Regions from separate parts of the Mesorhizobium sp. B2-4-12 genome, predicted to be linked through region 1. Evidence: riboswitches for the same ligand, from Rfam matches in the RefSeq annotation. Region 1 holds a riboswitch; the other holds the start of a gene.
What was found. A riboswitch is a leader RNA that binds a small molecule or an ion and turns the genes downstream of it on or off. The one in region 1 is predicted to bind S-adenosylmethionine.
Positions count from the first base shown of each region.

Region 2: another riboswitch for S-adenosylmethionine. It lies ahead of FJ934_RS05680 (O-succinylhomoserine sulfhydrylase); the one in region 1 lies ahead of FJ934_RS25050 (homoserine O-acetyltransferase).

Region 1 covers NZ_VFVC01000057.1:23,925-27,330, reverse strand. Annotated here, with positions in the region: gene metW (methionine biosynthesis protein MetW) at 1-320, opposite strand, end outside; gene FJ934_RS25050 (homoserine O-acetyltransferase) at 317-1,486, opposite strand; SAM riboswitch at 1,605-1,682, opposite strand; gene hisC (histidinol-phosphate transaminase) at 1,819-2,928, shown strand; gene FJ934_RS25040 (prephenate/arogenate dehydrogenase family protein) at 2,935-3,406, shown strand, end outside.
Region 2 covers NZ_VFVC01000006.1:36,724-40,129, reverse strand. Annotated here, with positions in the region: gene FJ934_RS05685 (ceramide glucosyltransferase) at 1-140, shown strand, start outside; gene FJ934_RS05680 (O-succinylhomoserine sulfhydrylase) at 158-1,348, opposite strand; SAM riboswitch at 1,406-1,483, opposite strand; gene FJ934_RS05675 (2'-deoxycytidine 5'-triphosphate deaminase) at 1,575-2,669, shown strand; gene FJ934_RS05670 (hypothetical protein) at 2,707-3,159, opposite strand; gene araD1 (AraD1 family protein) at 3,175-3,406, opposite strand, start outside.

The DNA of each region.
Region 1 (3,406 bases):
CTGAGCAGTTCGTCGAGCACCAGCTTCGGGTTACGGGTGGCCTGCAGGGTCTGCGACAGGACGACGAAATCAAAACCCTTGTCGGGATAGAATTCGAGATCCTTGTCGGCATCGCCCTGGATGACGGAGAGGCCGCGTGCCACGCATTCGTTGACACCACGCTGCGACAGTTCCAGTCCGCGGCCGTCGATCTGTTTGGTCTCCTGCAGGAGTTCGAGCAGCGAGCCGTCGCCGGAGCCGACATCGAGCACCCGCGATTGCGGGGGAATGAGATTCGCGACGACCTCGAGGTCAACGCGCTGCGTACCGTTGACAGTCATGGATTGAGCCCTCTGGCGCGCGCCGCCGAGCCGATGAAGCCGTTGATGGCCGCGAACAGTTCCGGCTCGTCGAGCAGGAAGGCGTCATGGCCGCGATCGGTCTCGATCTCGACGAAGGACACCGAGGCGCCGGCGGCGTTGAGCGCGTGCACGATGGAGCGGCTTTCCTCGGTCGGAAACAGCCAGTCTGACGTGAAGGACACCAGGCAGAAGCGGGTCTTGGTGCCTGCGAAGGCGTCCGCCAGCCTGCCGCCATGGTCGGCGGCAATATCGAAATAATCCATCGACCGGGTCATGTAGAGATAGGAATTGGCATCGAAGCGGTCGACGAAGGTCATGCCCTGGTGGCGCAAATAGCTTTCGATCTGGAAGTCGGCATCGAAGCCGAAGGTCAACGCTTCGCGGTCCTGCAGGTTGCGGCCGAATTTTCGGTGCAGGGCGGCTTCCGACAGATAGGTGATGTGGGCGGCCATGCGCGCCACCGCCAGCCCCTTTTCCGGGCGCTTGCCATAGTCGAAATATTTGCCGCCATGCCACTCCGGATCGGCCATGACGGCCTGGCGGCCAACCTCGTGAAAGGCGATGTTCTGTGAGGAATGGCGGGCGCCGGTGGCGATCGGCAGCGCTGCAAAGACGCGCTCTGGATAGCTCGACGCCCATTCCAGCACCTGCATGCCGCCCATCGAGCCGCCGAGCACGCAGAACAGTTTCTCGATGCCGAAATGGTCGATCAGCATCTGCTGCGCACGCACCATGTCGCGAATGGTGATGACAGGCAGGTCGAGCCCATAGGGTTTCCCGGTGGCGGGATTGGTCGAAGCCGGGCCGGTGGAGCCCAGACAGCCGCCGATGACGTTGGAACAGATGACGAAGAAGCGATTGGTGTCGATGATCTTGCCGGGGCCGATCAGCACTTCCCACCAGCCAGGCTTGCCGGTCACCGGATTGGTATTGGCGACATGCTGGTCACCGGTCAGCGCGTGGCAGACGAGGATGGCATTGGAGTGGGCATCGTTCAGCGTGCCATAGGTCTGATAGGCGATCTGGAACGGCGACAGCAGCGTGCCGGCGTCGAGCTTGAGCGGCTTGTCGGGCCCGAAACGCAACACCGGGCTCGACGGCTGGTCGGCCTCGTTGTTGGTCTTTCCTGCGCGCTGAGCGGCCATCACGTCTCTCTTGCTGCACCGAGCCCTGGCGCGGATCGCTGCCGATCCGCGCGCCGCCGATGCGTTCGTCCGGCCGGTCACGGACAACAAAAAACCGGCATTGCCTTCGCAAGCCGGTTACGTCACGCAAACGGCCCTTTAGCGAGTTGTTTAACGTGGCTGCAAGCCGACCGGCCAAATCACCACGGAAGTTCGCTGCTGTTCTAGAACTCGCCCGCCTTGCCGTCAATGCCGGCCGCTGGCCCCACTGCCGCCTCTCGACATTGCGGGCCACGACTTGTATTTCCGCTGCGGCCTTCCGATGAAGGCATTTTCGACGGATTTTGCAAAAAATGAACCAGACACCGGATCAGGCACGTCCAACACCGCGCGCGGGCATCATGGACATAGATGCCTATGTGCCCGGCAAGAGCACGGCACCCGCCGGTGTCGCCAAAGTCCACAAGCTGTCGTCGAACGAGAACCCGCTCGGTCCGTCGCCAAAGGCGATCGAGGCCGCGCGTGAGGTTGCCGCCAGGCTCGACATCTACCCCGATGGCACCGCGAGGCGGCTGCGCGAGGCGATCGCCGAGGTGCATGGGCTCAACCCCCAGAACATCATCTGTTCCAACGGCTCCGACGAGATCCTCGGCCTGCTGGCGCAGACCTATCTGGCGCCAGGCGACGAGGCCATTTTCACCGAACATGCCTTCATGGTCTATAAGATCTACATCCAATCGGCCGGCGCCACGCCTGTCGTGGTCAAGGAGACCGACGAGCGCGCCGACATCGACGCGATATTGGCCGCCGTCACGCCGCGTACCAAAATCGTGTTCCTCGCCAATCCCAACAACCCGACCGGCACCTATGTGCCATTCCAGGAGGTGCGCCGCCTGCATGCCAGCCTGCCAAGGCATGTGCTTCTGGTACTCGACGCAGCCTATGCCGAATATGTCCGCCGCAACGATTATGAAGCCGGCATCGAACTGGTCGGCAGCGCCGAGAACGTGGTGATGACCCGCACTTTCTCCAAGATCGGCCTGGGCGGGGCGCGGATCGGCTGGATGTATGGGCCCATGCACATCGTCGACGCCATCAATCGCGTGCGCGGTCCCTTCAACGTCAACGCCACCGCGATCGAGGCTGGCATCGCCGCGATCCGTGACCGTGCCCATGTCGAGCGCAGCGTCGCGCATAACGAGACCTGGCTCACCTGGCTGACCGAAGAGATAACCGGTGTTGGGCTGCGCGTGACGCCTAGCGTCGGCAATTTCATCCTCATTCATTTCCCGGACGACCAGAAGCATTCCGCGGCGGCGGCCGACGACTACCTGACAGCTCGCGGCTATATATTGCGGCGCGTTTCCGGCTACGGCTTCCCCAATGCGCTGCGCATGACCGTCGGCACCGAAGAGGCCAATCGCGGCGTCGTCGCCGCGCTCACGACATTCCTGAAAAGCTAGAGCACCATGACATCACCGATGTTTGAGAAGATCGCGCTGGTCGGCATCGGCCTGATAGGCTCGTCGCTGGCCCGCGTCATCCGCCGCGAGGGGCTGGCTCGCCATGTCGCCATCTCGACGCGCAGCGCCGCCACGCTCAAGCGGGCCGAGGAACTGGGCCTCGGCGATTCCTACACCACCGACGCGAAAGAAGCGGTCCGCGACGCCGACCTGGTCATCGTCTCGGTGCCGGTCGGCTCGTCCGGCGCGGTGGCGCAGGAAATCGCACCGGCCCTGAAGGCGGGTGCGATCCTCACCGATGTCGGCTCGACCAAGGCCTCCGTCATCGCGCAGATGCAGCCCCATGTCCCTGACAGCGTCCATTTCATTCCCGGCCATCCGTTGGCGGGTACCGAAAAATCCGGGCCGGATGCCGGTTTTGCCGACCTGTTCGACAATCGCTGGTGCATATTCACGCCCCTGCCGGGCACCGATCCGG
Region 2 (3,406 bases), on a different contig from region 1:
CGGCGATCATGGTGCGCGACCTCATCCTGCCGGCGATGTGGGCACGTGGCTGGCTCGGCGGCGCCGTCGACTGGCGCGGCAATGCGATGACCATCGGCACCAAGGCGACCGAACTGGAGGAGACGCCGTCGCGCGCCTGAAGCCGCGTAGGCAGGCCTTACTTGGCCGTCTGCAACGCCTGCGCGATGTCTTCCAGAAGGTCGTCGGTATCCTCAAGGCCGACCGACAGCCTGAGCGTACCTGGCCCGATGCCGAGTTCGGCGCGGGCCTCGTCCGTCAGGTTCTTGTGGGTGGTCGTCGCCGGATGCGTGATCAGGCTCTTGGCATCGCCGAGATTGTTCGAGATCAGCACGATGTCGAGCGCGTTCTGCAAGGCGAAAGCCGCCTGCTTGCCGCCCTTGACGTCGAGGCAGATCAGCGTCGAGCCGCCCGACATCTGCTTCTTGACGATATCCGCCTGCGGATGGTCGGCGCGGCCGGGATAGATCACGCGGGCGATCTGCGGCTGCTCGGCGAGGAAGTCGGCGATCTTGCCGGCGCTTTCCGTCTGTTGGCGCACGCGCAGCGGCAGCGTCTCCAGGCCCTTCAGCAGCGTCCAGGCATTGAAGGGCGACAGGCTGGGGCCGGTATGGCGGAAATAGTCGTGCAGGTTCTTGTCGATCCACTCCTTGTCCGACAGGATCACGCCGCCCAGACAGCGGCCCTGGCCGTCGATGTGCTTGGTCGCCGAATAAACGACGATGTGGGCGCCGAGCTGCAGCGGCTTCTGCTGCAAAGGCGTGGCGAAGACATTGTCGACGACAAGCCGTGCGCCGATCGAATTGGCAAGTGCGGCGACTGCCGTGATGTCGACCACTTCCAGCGTCGGGTTGGTCGGGCTTTCCAGGAAGAACAGCTTGGTGTTCGGCCTCACCGCCTTTTCCCAGTTGGCGATGTCGGTGCCGTCGACCAGCGTCGCCTCGATGCCGTAGCGCGGCGCCAGCGTCTCGACCACCCAGCGGCAGGACCCGAACAGCGCGCGCGCCGCCACGATGTGGTCACCGGCCTTGACGCTGCACAGGAGCGCCGCCGTTACCGCAGCCATGCCGGATGCCGTGGCGCGGGCATCCTCCGCACCTTCCAGCGCACACATGCGCTTCTCGAACATATCGACGGTCGGATTGGCGTAGCGCGAATAGATGAAGCCCGGTTCCTCGCCCTTGAAACGGGCTTCGGCGGCCTGCGCCGTCTCATAGACATAGCCCTGGGTCAGGTATATCGCCTCGGAGGTCTCGCCGAAGCCGGAACGCAGGGTCCCGCCATGCACGAGGGCTGTCTGAGGCTTCCAGTTGCGCTTCTTGGTGCTCATTGCTTTTGTTCCAGACACAAAAAAACCGGCCGCGAAAGTCGCAACCGGTCCATACGGCCTTGCGGCCCGACGGTCCTTTAGCGACTTGTTTAACGTGGCTGCAAGCCGACCGGCCAAATCACCACGGGATAACGACCCTTTAGACCCGCGCCACGCTTGCGTCAATTGCCGGCTTCATTAAGAGGGTTGTACCAGACCTCGCCCGGCCTTCGAGCGGAGCAAGACTTTGCGGCAGACAGGCATTCTTCCCGATCAGGACATTTCGGCGCTGTTCCAGTCCGGCGCGCTGAAGTCGCCACGCGCGCTCGATGTCGACCAGATCCAGCCGGCGAGCCTTGATCTCAGGCTCGGCGACAAGGCATGGCGGGTGCGGGCTTCCTTTCTGCCCGGTCCAAGCCACAAGGTTTCGGAAAAGCTCGATCGGCTGCAGCTTCACGAGATCAACCTGACCGAGGGCGCGGTGCTGGAAACCGGCTGCGTCTACATCGTGCCGCTGCTCGAAAGCCTGGCATTGCCAGCCGACATTTCTGCATCGGCCAATCCGAAAAGTTCGACCGGGCGGCTGGACATCTTCACCCGTGTCATGACCGACCGGGGGCATGAGTTCGACAAGATCGCCGCCGGCTATACCGGTCCGCTCTATCTGGAAGTCAGCCCGCGCACCTTCCCGATCGTCGTGCGCACCGGCTCGCGCCTGTCGCAGATCCGTTTCCGAACGGGCAATGCGCTGCTCTCGGAAGCCGAACTGCATGAATTGCACCGCGCCGAGATGCTGGTCGCCACCGAACCGCCGAACATTTCGGGCGGGGGCATCGCGCTGTCGATCGACCTCAATGGCGACAGTGACGGGTTGATCGGCTATCGCGGCAAGCATCACACCGGTCTCGTCGATGTCGACAAGCGCGCGGCGCAGGATGTCCTCGATTTCTGGGAGCCGATCCACAAGAGCGGCGCCGGCGAACTGGTGCTCGATCCCGATGAGTTCTACATCCTCGTCAGCCAGGAAGCGGTACATGTGCCGCCGCTCTACGCCGCCGAGATGACGCCGTTCGACCCGCTGGTCGGCGAGTTCCGCGTCCACTATGCCGGCTTCTTCGATCCGGGTTTCGGCCATTCGGCGGCCGGCGGCACCGGCAGCCGGGCGGTGCTCGAAGTGCGCAGCCACGAAGTGCCGTTCATCCTCGACCACGGCCAGATCGTCGGCCGGCTGGTCTACGAGCACATGCTGAAGCGGCCGCAGGCGCTCTACGGCACCGATCTCGGCTCCAACTACCAGGCGCAGGGCCTCAAGCTCTCAAAGCATTTCCGCGCCGCGCGCTGATCCAGGCGAGATTCAGTAGGGATCGACCCCAATCCCGTCAGCTGCGAAACAAATACTCCGTCGCGGCGCCAAGACAGGAATGAAAGTGGCCGATAAACAGCAGTTCGCGTACGGACAAGCGCTTTCGACCCCAAAATCCCTCGGTCTGCTTCTCCTCATCGAGCGGAGAGCTCGCCCCTGAATCCAGAGGGAACAACTGCTTGTCGAGGCATCCGAGGACATGGGCTCTGGCGGAGTCGATACCGCAGGGCCCGGCATTGTCATTCAGCTTGTCAGCGCGAAGCGCGGAGGTCATGCGATCCGCGTTGCGCATCAGAAAGCTGGTTTGTGTCTTCGAGTAACCCGTCGCCAGAAGCCGGTTCGTCATTGCTGAGCGAGCTTCGCGGTAGGATTGTGCGCTGCATTGACCAGCGCTGTAAGTGGCAACGGAAGAGCAGGCGAGGAACAGAGCCACGCCCGCCAACAGATTGCCACGCCGTGTCACGCGCATTTTTTCTCAGCTATCTCAAAGCGCCTTCACGACCACACTCACCGGCTGCTCGATCTCCAGCGGATTGCGCAGCGGCAGTCCGAAATCCCCGGCCTCGATCTCGAACACGTCGCCGGCCTCGGTCCTGATGCCATCGGCGAAGGACAATGTCGCCGTGCCGAACATATGCACATGCACATCGCCCGGCTGGCGGAACGCCGAATATTTGAAATGATGGTGTTCGAGATTGGCGATGGTGTGCGACATG